DNA from 2 places in the Variovorax sp. SRS16 genome. Region 2 is predicted to be linked to the other one. Evidence: riboswitches for the same ligand, from Rfam matches in the RefSeq annotation. Region 2 holds a riboswitch; the other holds the start of a gene.
The links. Region 2 has a riboswitch for thiamine pyrophosphate ahead of E5P2_RS14220 (purine-cytosine permease family protein). Riboswitches for the same ligand answer to the same signal wherever they lie in the genome.

Region 1 (9,795 bases), 1.9 Mb from region 2:
GCGCGCCTGGCCGAGCTGCAGGCCAACATCGCGGAAGTGCGGGCCCAGGAAAAGCAGGCGCGCGCCGCCCTCACGCGCGCCACCCGGCCGAGGGCGCGCTGACGGCGGCGCCCATTTCGAACAACTTCCATCGAGGATCACACCATGTCCGAAACGCTCGACGATCTCTTCTCCCACAACCGCAGCTGGGCCGCCCGGATGGAGCGCGATCGTCCCGGCTTCTTCACCAGCCTGGTCAAGCAGCAGAAGCCGCGCTACATGTGGATCGGCTGCTCCGACAGCCGCGTGCCGGCCAACCAGATCACCGGGCTCGAGCCGGGCGAGGTGTTCGTGCACCGCAACGTGGCCAACATCGTGGTGCACTCCGACCTCAACGCGCTGTCGGCGATCCAGTTCGCGGTCGAGCGCCTGAAGGTCGAGCACATCATGGTGGTCGGGCACTACGGCTGCGGCGGCGTGCAGGCCGCGCTCGAGGGCGCGCGCATCGGTCTCGCCGACAACTGGATCCGCCACATCCAGGACGTGCGCGACCGTCACCACGCCATGCTCGACAGCCTGCCGCCGGAGCTTCGCGCCGACGCACTGTGCGAACTCAACGTGGCCGAGCAGGTGGTCAACGTGGCGGTCAGCACCGTGATGGTCGACGCCTGGAGCCGCGGCCAGGAGGTGACCATCCACGGCTGGGCGTTCGGCGTGCACGACGGATTGCTGCAGGATCTGGGCGTGTCCGTCGACGGTTCCAAGCCGCTGGAGACCACCTACCGCGCCGCCGTACAGCGCATCCGCTACAAGTGGAGCAAGCCGGCCGAAGCGCCGCAGCCCGGCACCGGCGCCGCCTGAGGAGCAGGCGGGGATCGGACCATGTTTCCGCAGCGTCTCGACTCGCCGCTCGCCTATGACATCGCCCGTGCGATGCGCGACGGCTTCGACCGCCACTACCGGCTCTTTCGCGCCGAGTCCGCGCGTGCCAAGCATCGCTTCGAGACCGCCGACTGGCACGGCCAGCAGCGCGCGCAGCGCGAGCGCATCGAGTTCTACGACCTGCGGGTGAGCGAGGCGGTCGCGCGCCTCGAGAAGGAATTCAAGGCCGGCGAGCAGCCGATGGATGTGTGGCACCAGGTCAAGCTGCATTTCATCGGCCTCCTGGTCGACCATCACCAGCCCGAGCTGGCCGAGACCTTCTTCAACTCGGTGACCACCAAGATCCTGCACCGCGCCTACTTCCTGAACGATTTCATCTTCGTGCGGCCGGCCATCAGCACAGAGTACATCGAGCCGCGCGGCGCGCCGACTTACCGCGCCTACTATCCGGACCCCGACACGTTGGCCGACACGATCGCGGTCGTGCTGGACGACTATGCGCTGCTGGGCGGCTTCGCCAACCGGCGGCGCGATGCCGAGCGCGTCGCGACCGCGATCCTCGGGCGCTTCCACCAGATCAAGCTGCGCGCCAACTTCCAGCTGCAGGTGCTGTCCAGCCTGTTCTACCGCAACAAGGGCGCCTACCTGGTCGGCAAGATCATCAACGGCTTCGTCGAGCTGCCCTTCGCGCTGCCGATCCTGCACGACAGCAGGGGCAGGTTCCATGTCGATGCGGCGCTCTTCGGCGAAGACGACCTGCAGATGCTGTTCAGCTTCGCGCGTGCCTACTTCATGGTCGACATGGAAGTGCCCTCGGCCTATGTGCAGTTCCTGCGCTCGCTGATGCCGCGCAAGCCGCGCGCCGAGATCTACAACGCGCTCGGCCTCGCCAAGCAGGGCAAGACCTTGTTCTATCGCGACTTCCTCTCGCATCTCAACTACTCGACCGACAGGTTCCGCATCGCGCCCGGCATCAAGGGCATGGTGATGCTGGTGTTCGACCTGCCGTCCTTTCCCTATGTGTTCAAGGTCATCAAGGACTTCTTTCCGCCGCAGAAGGAGACCACGCGCGAGCAGGTCAAGGGCAAGTACCTGCTCGTCAAGCAGCACGACCGGGTCGGCCGCATGGCCGACACGCTCGAATACAGCCTGGTCGGCTTCCCGCTCGACCGCTTCGAGCCCGAGCTGGTCGAGGAGATCCGCAAGTTCGCGCCCAGCCAGCTCGAGATCGGCGACCGCGACGGCAACGGGGAGATGGAGCTCGTGCTCAAGCACGTCTACATCGAGCGCCGCATGATCCCTCTCAACATCTACCTGCAGGAAGCCTTCGACCAGCTCGCGCAGCCGGAACATGCCCAGCGCGCGGGCAAGCAGCTGGAGCACGCGGTGATCGAGTACGGCAATGCGATCAAGGACATGGTCTCGGCCAACATCTTCCCGGGCGATATGCTGTGGAAGAACTTCGGCGTGACGCGCGGCGGCAAGGTGGTGTTCTACGACTATGACGAGATCGAATACCTCACCGACTGCAACTTCCGCAAGGTGCCCACGCCGCGCAACGAGGAAGAAGAGATGAGCGGCGAGGTCTGGTATTCGGTCGGGCCGAAGGACGTGTTTCCCGAGACCTTCGGCCCCTTCCTGCTCGGCAATGCGGCGGTGCGCGAGGCTTTCATGGCGCACCATGCCGACCTGCTGGATGCCGCGTTCTGGCAGAGCCACAAGCAACGCATCCAGGCCGGGCAGATGCTGGATGTCTTTCCCTACGACGAAGCCCACCGCTTCAAGCACGACGGCCACGCACCGTATTTTTAGCTCGCCCCCAGGCTGCGCGCACTTCGTGTCGCTCCGCCTACCCCCTACCGGGGGCAACACCAGCGGCCCGGCAAAGCCGGTTCCGCGGTGTTTCTGGTTTTGGATTGAATTGTGCAAGTGATATTGATTGAAGGAGTAAACCCATGAATGAATCCATCGTCATCGTCGGCGCCGCCCGCACCCCCATGGGCGGTTTCCAGGGCGACTTTTCTTCCCTGGCCGCGCACGACCTCGGCGGCGTCGCCATCAAGGCGGCGGTCGAGCGCGCCGGCATCACGGCCGACGCGGTCGGCGAAGTGCTGTTCGGCAACTGCCTGATGGCCGGCCAGGGTCAGGCGCCGGCGCGCCAGGCGGCGTACAAGGGCGGCCTGCCCGACAGCGCGGGGGCCGTCACGCTCAGCAAGATGTGCGGCTCGGCCATGAAGGCCGCGATGCTCGCGCACGACATGCTGCTCGCGGGCACGCACGAAGTGATGGTGGCCGGCGGCATGGAAAGCATGACCAACGCGCCCTACCTGATGCTCAAGGGCCGCGGCGGCTACCGCATGGGCCACGACCGCATCTTCGATCACATGATGCTCGACGGCCTCGAGGACGCCTACCAGCCGGGCCGCTCGATGGGCACCTTCGGCGAGGACTGCGCCGCCAAGTACAAGTTCACGCGCGAACAGCAGGACGCTTTCGCGATTGCCAGCGTGGAGCGCGCCAAGGCCGCCACCGCGTCGGGTGCCTTCAAGGCCGAGATCGCGCCGGTCACGGTCAAGGGCCGCAGCGGCGAGACCGTGATCGCCGTCGACGAAGGCCCGGGCAAGGTCAAGCTCGACAAGATCCCGACGCTCAAGCCCGCCTTCAAGAAGGACGGCGGCACCATCACCGCCGCATCGAGCTCGTCGATCAACGACGGCGCCGCGGCGCTGGTGATGATGACCGAGAGCAGCGCCAGGCGCCTGGGCGTGAAGCCGATCGCGCGCCTGGTCGGGCACGCCACGCACGCGCAGCAACCCGAGTGGTTCTCGACCGCGCCGGTCGGTGCCGTCGCCAAGCTGTTCAAGAAGACCGGTTGGGGCGTGAAGGACGTCGACCTGTGGGAAGTCAACGAGGCCTTCGCCGTGGTGCCGATGGCGCTGATGCACGAGCTCTCGGTGGCGCACGACATCGTCAACGTGCACGGCGGCGCCTGCGCACTGGGCCATCCGATCGGCGCCAGCGGCGCGCGCATCATGGTCACGCTGATCCATGCGCTGCAGCAACGCGGCAAGAAGCGCGGCGTCGCGACGCTGTGCATCGGCGGCGGCGAAGGCACCGCGGTGGCGATCGAACTGCTCTGACGAACCGAACGAGGCCCGCCCCATCATGCTGCTGAACGCCGACCAGGAAGCGATCCGCGACGCCGTGCGCGATTTCGCGCAGGCCGAACTCTGGCCCCATGCGCCGCGCTGGGATCGCGAGCACAGCTTCCCGAAAGAAGCCCATGCGGGCCTGGCGGCGCTCGGCGCCTACGGCATCTGCGTGCCCGAGGAGGACGGCGGCGCCGGCCTCGACTACGTGACGCTGGCGCTGGTGCTCGAGGAGATCGCAGCCGGCGACGGCGGCACCAGCACCGCGATCAGCGTGACCAACTGTCCGGTCAACGCGATCCTCATGCGCTACGGCAATGCCGAGCAGAAGAAGAAATGGCTGCAGCCGCTCGCACGCGGGCAGATGCTCGGCGCCTTCTGCCTGACCGAGCCGCAGGCCGGCAGCGATGCGTCATCGCTGCGCACCACCGCACGCAAGGATGGCGACGGCTGGGTGATCGACGGCGTCAAGCAGTTCATCACCAGCGGGAAGAACGGGCAGGTCGCGATCGTCATCGCCGTCACCGACAAGGGTGCGGGCAAGCGCGGCATGAGCGCCTTCATCGTGCCGACCGACGCGCCGGGCTACCAGGTCGCGCGTCTGGAAGACAAGCTGGGCCAGCACTCGAGCGACACCGCGCAGATCAACTTCGACGGCTGCCGCATCGCGGCCGAAAACCTGATCGGCCAGGAAGGCGAGGGCTACAAGATCGCGCTCGGCGCGCTGGAGGGCGGCCGCATCGGGATCGCCGCCCAGAGCGTGGGCATGGCGCGCAGCGCCTTCGACGTCGCACTGGCCTATGCCAAGGAGCGGCAGGCCTTCGGCGGCGCGATCTTCGACCAGCAGGCCGTGGGCTTTCGGCTGGCCGAGTGCGCGACCCAGCTCGAAGCCGCGCGTCAACTCATCTGGCATGCCGCGAGCCTGCGCGATGCCGGGCGGCCCTGCCTGAAGGAAGCCGCCATGGCCAAGCTGTTTGCGAGCGAGATGGCCGAGCGCGTGTGCAGCGCGGCCATCCAGACGCTGGGCGGCTATGGCTACGTGAACGACTTTCCGCTCGAACGCATCTACCGCGACGTGCGCGTGTGCCAGATCTACGAAGGCACCTCGGACATCCAGAAGCTGCTGATCCAGCGCGCGCTGGCCTGAGCGGCGGCGGGGGCGCTCTCAGGGTTTGTGCGAGGGTCTGCACAATGGAGGCTGAATCCCTCGCCATCCATCGATTGCCATGCCCTCACCGTCCACCAGCCCCGCCCGCGCCCCCTGTCCCTGCGGGCGCCGCGATCGGCGGGAGCTGCCGCTGGCTTACACCCAATGCTGCGGGCGCTACCTGGACGACTTCGATCAGACGCCCGCGCCGGATGCCGAGTCGTTGATGCGCTCGCGTTACACCGCCTTCGTGCGCGAACGGGCCGACTACCTGCTGGCGACCTGGCATGCGTCGACGCGGCCTGCCGCGGTCAGTTTCGAACCCGGCGTGAAATGGCTCGGCCTCGACCTGCGGTCCCGTTCGGTGCTGGATGCCGACCATGCCGAGGTCGAGTTCGTGGCGCGCCAGCGCAGCAGCGCCGGTGTCGCGAGCCGGCTGCACGAGCGCAGCCGTTTCGTGCGCGAGAACGACGGCACGCTCGACCGCTGGTATTACGTCGACGGCGATCTGCGCTGAAGGCCGCCGGCCGCCAAAAGCGGCGAGAGAATGGCCCGGGCCTTCGTTGCGTGCTACGACTTCGATAGCAGCCTGCCGTCGATTGTCTCTTTGGGTGACACAGAGCGATTCCTTTTGGCGTATTTATCTCGCGTCGAATTGCGCCCACACTTCGGGGGTGATGATGCAACCCGTCTCTCATCCGTCGTGGAATGCGCTGGCCCTGCCGCTGCTGGCGCTGGCCCTGTGGGCTGCCGCGCCGGCCGCGCGCGCGGACGACAGCGTGCCGCTGGCGCGCTTCTCGACCAGCCAGGGCGCACAGCCGCCCGAGCCGTGGCACTTCAGCGGCCTGCCGAACAAGACGCCCACGCACTTCGAAGTCGTGCAGCAGGACGGGCGGCGGGTGCTCAAGGTCGATGCCGACCAGTCCTACGGCAACCTGGTGCATGCCACGCAAACACCGCTCGATGCCAGCACCACGCTGGCCTGGCGCTGGCGAGTGGACGAGTTCGTGGCCGGCGCCGACCTGCGCACGCGCGCCGGCGATGACGGCGCGGCCAAGCTCTGCGTCTTCTTCGACCTGCCGACCTCCAAGCTCTCGCTGGGCGAGCGCACCAGCCTCGCATTGGCGCGCCGCGCGACCGGCGAGGACGTTCCCAGCGAGGCCCTGTGCTACGTATGGGACAACAAGGAGCCCAAGGGCACGGAACTCGCGAACGCCTTCACCAAGCGCATGCGCATGATCGTGTTGGAATCCGGCGCCGCGCCGACGCCGGGCGCCTGGGTGGGCGAAAGCCGCCATCTGCTGGCCGACTACCGGCGTGCCTTCGGCGACGAGGCCGGCGGTACGCTGCCCGACGTGGTCGCGGTGGCCGTCTCGGCCGACGCGGACAATACGCACGGCCATGGCGTGGCCTACTATTCCGACATCGACCTGCACAGCCCGGCGCCGGCCCACAACGCGGCGATGCCGCCGGCCGAGCACCCCCTGCAAGGGGAATAGAGCGCATCGACCATGAACGACTTCATCTCGCTCCTCGCCAACCAGGGTGCGCTCGTGGTGTTCGCCGCCACGCTGGCGACGCGGCTGGGCGCGCCGGTGCCGGCGGTGCCCTTCCTGATCGTGGCGGGCGGCTTGTCGGTGGGCGGACAGGTGTCCTTCGCCGCGGTCACGGGGGCCGCGGTGATCGGCAACATCCTCGGTGATGGCGTGTGGTTCCTCGCCGGGCGGCGCTGGGGCTACCGCGTGATGCGGCTGCTGTGCCGCATCTCGCTGTCGGCCGACACCTGCGTCAAGCGCAGTGAATCGATCCTCGGCCGCTGGGGCGGATGGTCGCTGATCGCCGCCAAGTTCGTGCCGGGCGTCTCGGTGATCGCGCCGCCGATGGCCGGCGCGCTGGGCATGTCGAACACGCGCTTCCTGTCCTACGAGACGGTGGCCGCGCTGATCTGGGCGCTGGGTTTTCTCGTCATCGGTCGGATCTTCCACGCCGCCATCCAGGACATCCTGGCGGTGCTGTCCGAGATCGGCATCGCGGCCTCGATCGCCTGCGGTCTGGCGCTGCTGGTCTTCGTCGCGTGGCGCTGGCGCGTGCGGCGGCTGGCGCTGCGGGCCGACGACATCGTGCACATCGGCGTGCTGGCGTTGCGCGAGGCGCTCGCTGCCGGCGCCGGTCCGACGGTGATCGACGTCCGTGCGCCGCAGGCGCGCGCGCTCGACCCGCGCGAGATCCCGGGCGCGCTGGCGATCGACCTCAACGAGTTGCCGAAGCGCCTCGGCGCGTTCTCGGACGGCCGCGAACTGGTCGTGTTCTGCGACTGTCCCGAAGACGCATCGGCGGTCGTCGCAGCGCGCGTGCTGATGGCCGCGGGCCTGCCGCGCGTGCGCGTGCTCGCCGGCGGGCTCGACGCCTGGACGGCGATGGTCGCGGCCAGCGAGTCTGAAGAAGGGTCGATGGGCGCCATGCCGGCCATCGCGGCACATTCCGCTTGATCGCTACGGCGCGCGAGGCCTAGAATCGACCCCGCTCCGGGGTGCACGCAGTTGCGTACTGAGATGGCCAAATGGCCGAACCCGCGAACTTGATCTGGTTCATACCAGCGTAAGAAGAGCTGCGACTCCACGGCCCCCGTCCTCGAAGACCCTGTGCCGCCCCGGAGCGATCGCGGAGCACCCCGTTGTCCATCAACCCGGAGTGCCCCGCATGAACGCCATCGACAAGTTCGCTTCCCTTCTCACGCTCACGCGCGAACCCTTTCCCGCCTCGACCAAGGCCCTCATCGAGGGCAGCCGGCCCGACCTGCGCGTGCCGGTGCGCGAGGTGCTGCTCACCAACGGCGAGCGCGTCTCGCTCTACGACACCTCGGGCCCATACACCGATCCCGCTGCCGAGATCGACGTGCGCCGCGGCCTGGCCGGCGTGCGCGATGCGTGGATCGCCGAACGCAACGACACGGAAAGTTACGAAGGGCGCCTGCACCTCGCGCTCGACGACGGCGCCACCCATGCCGACCGCGACGCCCAGCGCATCGCCGAGCTGCGTGCCGGCGCCGCCGCGCTGCAGCGCACGCCGCGCCGCGCCAAGTCCGGCGCCAACGTCACCCAGATGCACTACGCGCGCCGCGGCATCGTGACCCCCGAGATGGAATACGTCGCGCTGCGCGAGAACGGCCGGCGCGAATGGATGGCTGCGTACATGGCCGATGCCGCGCGCGAGAAGCGCCTTGCCGGCAACCCGATGGGCGCCAGTATCCCGAAGATCATCACGCCCGAATTCGTGCGCGACGAGGTGGCTCGCGGGCGCGCGATCATCCCGGCCAACATCAACCACCCCGAGGTCGAGCCGATGGCGATCGGGCGCAACTTCAAGGTCAAGATCAACGCCAACATCGGCAACTCGGCCGTCACCTCCAGCATCGAGGAAGAGGTGGAGAAACTCGTGTGGGCGATCCGCTGGGGCGCCGACAATGTGATGGACCTCTCCACCGGCCGCAACATCCACACGACGCGCGACTGGATCGTGCGCAACAGCCCGGTGCCGATCGGCACCGTGCCGATCTACCAGGCGCTCGAGAAGGTCGGCGGCGTGGCCGAGGACCTCACCTGGGAGATCTACCGCGACACACTGATCGAGCAGGCCGAGCAGGGCGTCGACTACTTCACCATCCACGCCGGCCTGCGCCTGCCCTTCATCCACCTGACGGCAGGCCGTCGCACCGGCATCGTCTCGCGCGGCGGCTCGATCATGGCCAAGTGGTGCATCACGCATCACAAGGAAAGCTTCCTCTACACGCACTTCGAGGACATCTGCGACATCATGAAGGCCTACGACGTGAGCTTCTCGCTCGGCGACGGCCTGCGCCCCGGCTGCGCATCGGACGCCAATGACGAGGCCCAGTTCGCCGAGCTGCACACGCTGGGCGAGCTCACGCAGCTGGCCTGGAAGCACGACGTGCAGACCATGATCGAAGGCCCGGGCCACGTGCCCATGCACCTGATCCAGGCCAACATGGACGAGCAGCTCAAGACCTGCCACGAGGCGCCGTTCTACACGCTCGGCCCGCTGACCATCGACATCGCGCCCGGCTACGACCACATCGCCAGTGCCATCGGCGCCGCGATGATCGGTTGGGCCGGCACCGCGATGCTGTGCTACGTCACGCCCAAGGAACACCTGGGCCTGCCGGACCGCGACGACGTCAAGCAGGGCATCATCGCGTACAAGATCGCCGCGCATGCGGCCGACGTGGCCAAGGGCCATCCGGGTGCGCGTGCGCGCGACGATGCGCTGTCGCAGGCGCGCTTCGACTTCCGCTGGCAGGACCAGTTCAACCTCGGGCTCGACCCCGACACCGCGCGCGAATTCCACGACGAGACGCTGCCCAAGGACAGCAGCAAGGTGGCGCATTTCTGCTCGATGTGCGGTCCCAAGTTCTGCTCGATGAAGATCACGCAGGAGGTGCGTGACTTCGCTGCGCAGAAGGGCCTGGCCGAAGACGACGCGCTGGCGCTCGGCATGGCCGGCAAGTCGGCCGAGTTCAAGGCCCGCGGCGGCGAGATCTACATCCCGATCGCGTCCGGCACCGAATAAGGCTGGGGAGGGGTTGGTACCATCGGCGCATGATGCCCATCCCCTTCGACG
Region 2 (9,795 bases):
GCCACACGCGCAAGCCGAAGACCGTGCATGCGGGCCACAGCGCCGGCATCGTGCTCGATCGCGAGGTCGACGTGTCGCGCGGCGACTGGCTGCTGGCGCCCGATGCGTTCGAGGCGACGCGCGAGATCACCGCCACCATCGCCTGGCTGGACGACGAGCCGCTGACCGCAGGCCGCGTCTACTGGGCGCTGCAGGGCCACCGCTGGGTCAAGGCCAAGGTGGCGCGCATCGTCGATCGCGTGAACATCACGACGCTCGAATCCGAAGCGGCGACCCAGCTCGAAGCCAATGCGATCGGCGATGTCGTGCTGTCGCTGCAGCAGCCGCTCGCGGTGCTGCCCTTCACCCAATCGCGCGCGCTCGGTTCGCTGGTGCTGGTCGACACCGCGTCGCACAAGACCTCGGCGGCGGTGCTGGTAAGGCCCGCCGCCGCAAACGCCTAAAATCGCGGGCTTCCCGCCTCTTCTCTCTCGCTTGCCAAGACCATGACCCACGTCGTCTCCGAATCCTGCATCCGCTGCAAATACACCGACTGCGTCGACGTGTGCCCCGTGGATTGCTTCCGCGAGGGGCCGAACATGCTGGTGATCGATCCCGACGAATGCATCGATTGCGCGGTCTGCATCCCCGAGTGCCCCGTCAACGCGATCTACGCCGAGGAAGACCTGCCGGCCAACCAGATGGCCTTCATCAAGATCAACGCCGAGCTCGCGCTGGCCGACGGCTGGAAGAGCATCACCAAGCGCAAGCCCGCGCTGCCCGACGCCGACGAGTGGAAAGACAAGACCGACAAGATCGGGGAGTTGGTGCGCTGAAGCCCGCCTCCGCGCCGATCGAGACCGACGCGCTCATCATCGGCGCCGGTCCGGTCGGCCTGTTCCAGGCCTTCCAGCTCGGCCTGCTCGAAATCGCCTGCCACATCGTCGATGCGCTGCCCCGCGCGGGCGGCCAGTGCGTCGAGCTCTATGGCGACAAGCCGATCTACGACATCCCCGGCACGCCCGTCACCACGGGCCGCGGCCTCGCGGAATCGCTGCTGCAGCAGATCGCGCCCTTCAAGCCCGGCTTCCATTTCGGCGAACAGGTCGCGACGCTCGAGCGCCAGGGTGACGAGCGCCTGCTGCTGAGCACTTCGGCGGGCAGCACCTTCCTCGCCAGGACCGTCTTCATCGCCGCCGGCGTCGGCGCCTTCGTGCCCAAGCGCATCGCCCTCGAAGGCATCGAGCGCTTCGAGGGCTCGCGGCTTTTCTACCATCCCGAGGCGCTCGATCGCTTCGCGGGACAGGCGGTGGTGGTCCAGGGCGGCGACGACGTGGCGCTCGACACCGCACTGGCGCTCGCGGGCCTCGCTGCAGAGGTCACGCTGCTGCATCGGCGCGATGCCTTCCAGGCCGACGAGGCGACCGTGGCGGCGCTGCGCGCGCGCATCGCGGCCGGCGCGATCCGGCTCGTGGTCGGCCAGCCTTCGGCCTTCGACGGCGGTGCGCTGCAGGTCACGACGCCCGACGCGCAGACCGTGACGCTGGCGCTCGATGCGCTGATCGGCTGCCTCGGCATCTCGCCGCGCCTCGGCCCGATCGCGAACTGGGGCCTCGAACTCGAACGCAAGCAGGTGCCGGTGGACACGCAGCAGTTCCAGACGCGCGAGCGCGGCGTCTTCGCGGTCGGCGACATCAACACCTACCCGGGCAAGAAGAAGCTCATCGTCTGCGGCTTCCACGAGGCCACGCTGGCGGCCTGGGGCGCCACCGAGATCGTGTTCCCCGGCCGTTCCGTGCCGCTGCAATACACCACCACCAGCACACGGCTGCACACGCTGCTCGGCGTGAGTCACTAGGCGACTGCGCCCGACGCGCGGCAAGGCGCGCACGCACCTGAACGCGCGGTGAACCCCGCATTCATGTTGCCGACATGCGGCGTTCCTTATGATCGGCCGATGTCCAGCCGTCGTCGCAACGCCCCGTTTCCGTCTTTCCGCGGGGCCTTGTGGAGCCGCTGAACCTCGCGCTCTTCGAATGGATCGGCGCCGGCCATGCGCCCGACCCGTGGGCGCTGTGGTTCGCGTCGGCGGTGGCCCGCCATGCTGCATGGCTCTGCGTTGCCCTCATGGGATGGGCCGCCTGGCGCCGCCCGACGCAGCGCGCCTACGTGATGGCGATCCTGGTGGCTGCCGTCTTGGCCGCGATGCTGGCCCACGCGCTGGCCGATGCGATCGACATGCCGCGCCCCTTCGTCCTCGGCCTGAGTCCCAGGTACATCGCGCACGGCGCACGCGGCTCGCTGCCGAGCGCGCATGCGTGCGTGATGTTCACCGTCGCGCTGGCCTTCCTGATGCGGCCGGCCCTGCGCGACCTCGGCCTGGCGATCACGGCGATCGCCGTGCTCACGGGCTGGGCCCGCATCTACGTGGGCGTGCATTTCCCGCTCGACATCATCGCCGGGCTGGCGCTGGCCGGCGTGATGACGGCAGCGATCTGGGCGCTCGGGCGGCTGGCCCGACGCTTCGGCGTGCCGATCGTCGCGCGGGACGACCTGCAGACAGGGTCATCGACGAGCCCTCGCTGAAGCCGGGTCGGCGCATCGTTCTACAATCTATCCTGCTTCGCCCGTCGAAGCAACGCTAGGGGTGCCGGCGCGCGCATCGAAACGCGGGCCGGCTGAGAGAGTCCCTTTGAACCTGACTGAGGTAATCCTCGCGCAGGGAAGCCGGCCCGGCGGCTGTCACGTTGTCTCGCGTGGCAGTCCCACCGCCATGGCCTCGCCCACCTGCCAACTCTTTGCAATGGAGCAAACGGATGGCACACACACCCGACCCGACACCCGCCGGCGCGAACGAAGCGCTGACGCCGCTCGGCGAAACGAGCCGCGTCTTCCGCTGGCACGACCACATGGCGCTGTGGTTCAGCCTCGGCGTCGGCCTGCTCGTGATGCAGATCGGCGCCTACCTGGTGCCGGCGGTCGGCACGCGCGATGCGATGCTCGCGATCGTGCTGGGCTCGTGCATCGGTGCGGGCCTTCTGGCCTGGACGGCGCGCATCGGCTGCGAGAGCGGCCTCGCGAGCGCCGGCCTGATGCATGCGACCTACGGCAGCGCCTTCGCGCGCCTGCCGGTGGTGCTGAACATCGTGCAGCTGATCGGCTGGACCACCTTCGAGATCGTGATCATGCGTGAGGGCACGCAAGCCATCGGCAAGCAGGCCTTCGGCTGGCTGTCGCTCGGCGGCACGCTCGGGACGCTGCTCACCACGCTGCTGTGGGGTGCGGTGCTGCTGGCGCTCCTGGCCGGCTCGATGGTGAAGCTGGTGCGCCGTTTCGTGAGCCGCTTCGGCCTGCCGCTGGTGGTGCTGTCGCTGCTGTGGCTGAGCTGGCAGTTCGCGGTCCGGCTGCATGCCAAGGGCCTCGATGCGTTCTGGTCGCGGCCCGGCGACGGCAGCATGGGCATGTTCAGCGCGCTCGACCTGGTGATCGCGATGCCGGCGTCCTGGCTGCCGCTGGTGGCCGACTATGCGCGGCACGGCCAGCGCGGCACGGGCGGGCTCGGCGGCGCGTTCGGCGGCACCTGGGTCGGTTACGTGGTGGCCAATATCTGGTGTTATGCGCTCGGCGTGATGGTGGTCAGCGTGGCCGAGCCCGGCACCGATCTCGTGGCCGCGCTGCTGCTGGCGCAGGGCGGCCTGATGGCGCTGGGCCTGATCCTGGTCGACGAACTCGACAACGCCTATGGCGATGTCTATTCGGGCTCGGTGTCGGCGCACAGCCTGCAGCCGCGCTGGAGTGTGCGGCGCTGGGGACTGGTGCTGGCGGTGGCCTGCATCGCCTTCGCGCTGGTGCTGCCGATGCATTCGCTCGAACCCTTCCTGCTGCTGCTGAGCTCGGTGTTCGTGCCGCTCTATGGCGTGATCCTCGGACGGCTCGGCATGGGCAGCGCCGTCGTGTCGACGGGTACGCGGCGTGTCGATGTCACGGCCGCCGCGATCTGGATCGTCGGCATCGCGGTGTACCACGCCTCGGCGGCGTGGGCGCCTCAGTGGGGCTCGGCGCTGCCGACGCTCGCGATCACCTTCGTGCTGGCGTGGATCACGCGCCCGACGCCGGCAGGCGGACCGTCGGCACTGGCGCAAAGCCGTGGTTGAGCGGGCCGTGGCCGGCACCGGTCTTCACGTCCGCGCCGGCCGCCATGGCCGCGACCACGTAGCCTCGCGCGCGTTCGACCGCCTCGGGCAAGGCATGGCCGAGCGCCAGGTGCGCCGCGATGGCCGAGGACAGCGTGCATCCGGTGCCATGCAGATTGCGGCTCACGATGCGTTCGGACGCGAAGCGGAAGCGCTCGCCATCGGCCTGCGCCAGCAGATCGACCACGTCGTTGCCCGGCAGATGGCCACCCTTGAGCAGCACCGCGTGCGCGCCGAGTGCCAGCAATTCGCTGGCCGCATCGTCGAGCGCATCGACGCCGTCGATGCCATGACCGATCAGCAGCGCCGCCTCGTCCAGGTTGGGCGTGACGACCGCCGCCCGCGGGAACAGCTCGCGCACCAGCACCTGCACCGTCTCGGCGGCGATCAGCCGGTCGCCGCTGGTGGCGACCATCACCGGGTCGAGCACGACGTTGGGCAGCTGGTAGTGGTCGATGGCCCAGGCCACCACCTCGACGATCTCGGGCGCGTGCAGCATGCCGAGCTTGACGGCATCGACGCCGATGTCCTCGACCACCGCCTGGATCTGCGCCTTGAGAAAAGCCGGCGGCACGCCGTGAATGCCCGTCACGCCGAGCGTGTTCTGTGCGGTGAGCGCGGTGATCGCCGTCATGCCGTAGCAGCCGAGCGCCGCGAAGGTCTTCAGGTCGGCCTGGATGCCGGCGCCGCCGCCGCTGTCGGAGCCGGCGATCGAGAGCACGCGGGCGTAGCGTGAAAATGCAGAAGTCATATGGATAGCGTACACCCCGGGGCCACGCCCACCTTCCCCTTCGACTCGGCCGCGATCCTCGGCGCGGGCCTGATGGGCCGGCTGCTCGCGGTCACGCTCGCACAGGCCGGTTGCAAGATCGATCTGTTCGAGGCCGGTGGTCCCGATGCCGAGGGGGCGGCCGCGCGCGTGGCCGCCGCGATGCTGGCGCCGCTGGCCGAATCCGCCATCGCGCCGCCCTCGGTCGTGCGCATGGGACACCACGCACTGCAACGCTGGCCGGCGCTGCTCGCACCCTTGGCCGCGCCGGTGTTCTTCCAGCGCGAAGGCACGCTGGTGCTGTGGCATCGGCAGGACGCCGCCGAGGCCGCGCGCCTCGCGCGCTTGCTCGCGCACACGACCGAGATCGTGCCCGAGCTGCCCGCCATGCAGACGCTCGACGCGGCCGGCATCGCCGCGCTGGAGCCGTCGATCGGCCGGCGCTTCGCGCAAGGGCTGCTGCTGCCGGACGAAGGCCAGCTCGACAACCGCGGCCTGCTCGCCGCCCTGCTCGCAACGCTGCAGGCCTCGCCGCGGGTGCGCCTGTATTGGCACTCACCACGCGCCATCGCCGACTTCGAACCCGGTGCCGCGGGCCAGCCCGAGCGCGTGATCGACTGCCGCGGCCTCGGCGCGCGCCCGCAATGGAGCGCGGTGCGCGGCGTGCGCGGCGAGGTCATCCGCGTGCACGCACCCGAGGTCGGCCTCGTTCGGCCGACGCGCCTCGTGCATCCGCGCTATCCGCTCTACATCGCGCCCAAACCCGACAAGGTGTTCGTGATCGGCGCCACCGAGATCGAGTCGGAGGACATGTCGCCGGCCAGCGTGCGCTCGACGCTCGAGCTGCTGAGCGCGGCCTATGCGGTGCACAGCGGCTTCGCCGAGGCGCGCATTCTCGAGATCGCGACCCAATGCCGGCCCACGCTGCCTGACAACCTGCCGGCCTTCCGCCAGCCGCGCCCCGGCGTGCTGCAGATCAACGGCCTGTACCGGCACGGCTTCATGATCGCGCCGGCGATGCTCGATGTCGCGATGGAGCTGCTGGCCACCGGCCATTCGCAGCTGGCGAGCAATTTCGATCTGCCCTCCGAACTCGCGACCGCTTCACCATGAACGTCCTGATCAACGACACGCCCCACACGCTGCCGCCCGGCGCGATGCTGGCCGACGCGCTGGCCCTCATCGAGGCCAAGCCGCCCTTCGCGGCCGCGGTGAATCGCCAGTTCGTGCCGCGCTCGAACTACGCAGCGCATGCCCTGCAACCCGATGACCGCATCGAAGTGATCCGCCCCGTCACGGGCGGCTGAGAGAGGAAGCGCCATGACCTCCACCCACACCACCGCCAACGACCCGCTGGTCCTCTACGGCCACAGCTTCCAGAGCCGCCTGCTGCTCGGCACCGCGCGCTATCCCTCGCCCGACGTGCTCGAAGCCGCGGTGCGCCGCGCGAAGCCCGCGATGCTGACCGCGTCCTTGCGCCGGCAGATGGCCACGCCCGGCGCGGCCGGCGGCGACAACGGCTTCTGGGATCTGCTGCGCCGGCTCGACGTGCCGGTGCTGCCCAATACCGCCGGCTGCCACAGCGTGCAGGAAGTGATCGCCACCGCGCAGATGGCGCGCGAGCTGTTCGACACGCCATGGATCAAGCTCGAACTGATCGGCGACGACTACACGCTGCAGCCCGACACGCTGAACCTGGTCGATGCGGCCTCGCAGCTGATCCGCGACGGCTTCCAGGTGCTGCCCTATTGCACCGAGGATCTCGTGCTGTGCCAGCGGCTGGTCGATGTCGGCTGCCAGGCCGTGATGCCCTGGGCCGCGCCGATCGGCACCGGCCGCGGTCCGGTCAATCCCTATGCCTTGCAGGTGCTGCGCGAACGGCTCGATGTGCCGCTGCTGGTCGATGCCGGCCTCGGCCTGCCCTCGCATGCGTGCCAGGTGATGGAGTGGGGCTATGACGGTGTGCTGCTCAACAGCGCGGTCGCGCTGGCGCAAGATCCCGTCGCGATGGCGGGCGCCTTCGCCGATGCGGTGCAGGCCGGCCGCGATGCGCACCGCGCGGGCGCCATGGCCGCACAGGAGTCGGCGCAGCCGAGCACACCGGTGCTGGGCACGCCGTTCTGGCATCACGCCGCATCGCAATGAGCCACGAGCCACGAACATGACCAACGACCCTCAAGTTCTCGCGCAGGCCATCGTGGCCGCGCACGCATCGCGCTTCGGCGAGACCGCGCCCGCATCCGCCGCGCCCGTGTTCTCATCGGACGATGCTGTCTATCGCGGCGCGAAGCAAGGCTGCGCACGGCTCGGCTTCATCGAAGTCGATGCCGAGTGCCTCGCGCAAGCCTGGCATGCACAGACGCAGCGCACCGGCCACTTCGACGCCCGCGCATGGCCCGAATCACCGGTCGACTTCGGCCTGCGCGCCTTCCCGCCCGCGTCGCGCGACGATGCCTTCCCGCCCTGCCCGCCAAGGCTCGGCCTCTATGCCGTGCTGCCCGATGCGGCATGGGTCGGCCGCATGGCACGCGCCGGCGTGCCCACCGTGCAATTGCGATTCAAGTCGAGCGATGCGCAAGCCGTGTCGCGCGAGGTGCGTGCCGCCGTCGACGCCGTGCGCGGCACCGACGCGCTGCTCTTCATCAACGACCACTGGCGCGCCGCCATCGAGGCCGGCGCCTACGGCCTGCACCTCGGGCAGGAAGATCTCGACGCGCTGGCGCCCGGCGATTTGCAAGCGCTTCGTGCCTCGGGCCTGCGCCTGGGGCTCAGCACGCACGGCTATGCGGAGATGGTGCGCGCCGATGCGGTCGGCCCGAGCTACATCGCGATGGGTGCGGTCTATCCGACCACGCTCAAGCAGATGGCGACCGCGCCGCAGGGCGTGGCGCGGCTCGCGGCCTATGCACGGCTGCTGCGCGGCTATCCGCAAGTGGGCATCGGCGGCATCGACGCCGCGCGCCTGCCCGAAGTGCTTGCCACCGGCGTCGGCTCGGTCGCCGTGGTGCGCGCGCTGGTCGCCGACCCGGACCCCGAAGCCGCCGCGGCGCGCCTGATCGCCGCCGTCGAGGCCGGCACGCTCGCGTAGCCGCAAAGGATGGCGCCCCCTCCCCACCTGGTCCATCCCAAGTACCGCGCCGACATCGACGGCCTGCGCGCGATCGCCGTGCTGTCGGTGGTCGGCGTGCATGCCTTTCCGGACTGGCTGCGCGGCGGCTTCATCGGCGTCGACATCTTCTTCGTCATCTCCGGCTTCCTGATCAGCACGATCATCATCGGCAGCCTGGAAGGCGAAGGCTTCAGCTACCGCGCGTTCTATGCGCGGCGCATCAAGCGGATCTTCCCGGCGCTGGTGCTGGTGCTGGCGGCGAGCCTGGCCTTCGGCTGGTTCGTGCTGCTGGCGGACGAATGGGAACAGCTCGGCAAGCACGTGGCAGCGGGCGCGGCCTTTGTCTCCAACTTCGCGTTCTGGAGCGAGGCCGGCTACTTCGACAACGCGGCCGAGACCAAGCCGCTCCTGCACCTGTGGTCGCTCGCGGTCGAAGAACAGTTCTACATCCTGTGGCCGCTGCTGCTGGGCCTGGCTTGGCTGCGCAAGTGGAATCCACCGGCGGTGATCCTCGCGGTGGCGGCGCTGTCCTTCGGCATCAACGTCCTCACCATCCACAGCCATCCGACCGCGGCCTTCTACCTGCCGGCCTCGCGCTTCTGGGAGCTGATGGTCGGCGGCATGCTCGCGTACATCGTGCTGCACCGGCCGCAGTGGCTGTCGCGGGGCCGCGGGCTGCAATCGATCCTGGGCCTGTTGCTCATCGCATCGGGGCTGGTGCTGATCCGCAGCGGCAGCGCATTCCCCGGCTGGTGGGCGCTGCTGCCGACGCTGGGCGCGTTCTTCTGCATCGCGGCCGGTCCATCGGCATGGCTGAATCGCAGCCTGCTCTCCTCGCGCGTGCTGGTGGGGTTCGGCCTGATCAGCTATCCGCTCTATCTGTGGCATTGGCCGCTGCTGGTGTATGCGCGCATCCTCGAGGACGGCACGCCCAATCGCAGGGTCCGCTTGCTGGCGGTGCTGGCGAGCATCGCGCTGGCGTGGTTGAGCTATCGCTTCGTCGAACGCGCCGCGCGCCGCAGCGCGCGCGCGGCCGTGCTGCGGGTGCTGGTGATCGCGATGGTCGTCATCGCGGCGCTCGGCGCGCTGGCTGCCACGCAGCGGCTCGCGGCGCGGCATGGCGATCCGTACATCGGCCAGGTGATGGCTGCCGTCAAGGACTGGACCTACCCCGAAGGCCTCGCGCCGGCCGAGGTCGATGGCGAGAAGGTCTACCGCATCGGCCACGGCGCGCGCACGGTGCTGCTGTTCGGCGACAGCCACCTGGAACAGTACGGACCGCGGGCCGTCGAGCTCGCACGCACGGCGCCCGACGCACTGGCCACCACCTACTTCGCGACCTGGGGCGGCTGCGCGCCGATGCCCGGCGTGTTCGAGGACAAGAACGTCGACTGCGACAAGCGACGCAGCGCGATGATCCGCTTGGCGCTCGACAGCCGCGTCGACGCGGTCGTGATCGGCGCCTGCTGGAACTGCTACTTCGTCAAGCAGACGCTGCCCAGTGCCACGCTGGCCGACAACGAGGGCTACTACTTCTTCGATGGCCGCAAGCGCCACGGCTTTCGCAATGGCGGCGACGGTGCCGAGCTGGCCTTCGCCTCGCTGGAATCGCTGCTGAAGGAACTCGCGGCGCGCAAGACGGTGTACCTGATGCTCGACAACCCGATCGGCGACGAGTTCGATCCGAAGCGGCTCCTGCTCGGCGGCAGCCGGCTGGGCCGCATGGACGTCACCCGTTCTACGCC

Region 1: it holds a riboswitch for thiamine pyrophosphate, as region 2 does, so the genes downstream of both, thiC (phosphomethylpyrimidine synthase ThiC) here and E5P2_RS14220 (purine-cytosine permease family protein) in region 2, are expected to answer to the same signal.

The regions. Positions count from the first base shown of each region.
Region 1 is NZ_LR594666.1:4,799,190-4,808,984, reverse strand. Features, by position in the region: gene E5P2_RS23250 (MerR family transcriptional regulator) at 1-102, shown strand, start outside; gene can (carbonate dehydratase) at 145-840, shown strand; gene aceK (bifunctional isocitrate dehydrogenase kinase/phosphatase) at 862-2,673, shown strand; gene E5P2_RS23235 (acetyl-CoA C-acyltransferase) at 2,817-4,001, shown strand; gene E5P2_RS23230 (acyl-CoA dehydrogenase family protein) at 4,027-5,157, shown strand; gene E5P2_RS23225 (YchJ family protein) at 5,237-5,674, shown strand; gene E5P2_RS23220 (DUF3047 domain-containing protein) at 5,838-6,656, shown strand; gene E5P2_RS23215 (VTT domain-containing protein) at 6,669-7,646, shown strand; TPP riboswitch at 7,674-7,779, shown strand; gene thiC (phosphomethylpyrimidine synthase ThiC) at 7,858-9,744, shown strand; gene E5P2_RS23205 (HAD family hydrolase) at 9,774-9,795, shown strand, end outside.
Region 2 is NZ_LR594666.1:2,929,675-2,939,469, forward strand. Features, by position in the region: gene E5P2_RS14200 (sulfate adenylyltransferase subunit 1) at 1-443, shown strand, start outside; gene fdxA (ferredoxin FdxA) at 486-815, shown strand; gene E5P2_RS14210 (NAD(P)/FAD-dependent oxidoreductase) at 773-1,837, shown strand; gene E5P2_RS14215 (phosphatase PAP2 family protein) at 1,987-2,565, shown strand; TPP riboswitch at 2,613-2,721, shown strand; gene E5P2_RS14220 (purine-cytosine permease family protein) at 2,796-4,133, shown strand; gene thiD (bifunctional hydroxymethylpyrimidine kinase/phosphomethylpyrimidine kinase) at 4,078-4,923, opposite strand; gene E5P2_RS14230 (FAD-dependent oxidoreductase) at 4,924-6,054, shown strand; gene thiS (sulfur carrier protein ThiS) at 6,051-6,248, shown strand; gene E5P2_RS14240 (thiazole synthase) at 6,262-7,086, shown strand; gene E5P2_RS14245 (thiamine phosphate synthase) at 7,103-8,029, shown strand; gene E5P2_RS14250 (acyltransferase family protein) at 8,039-9,795, shown strand, end outside.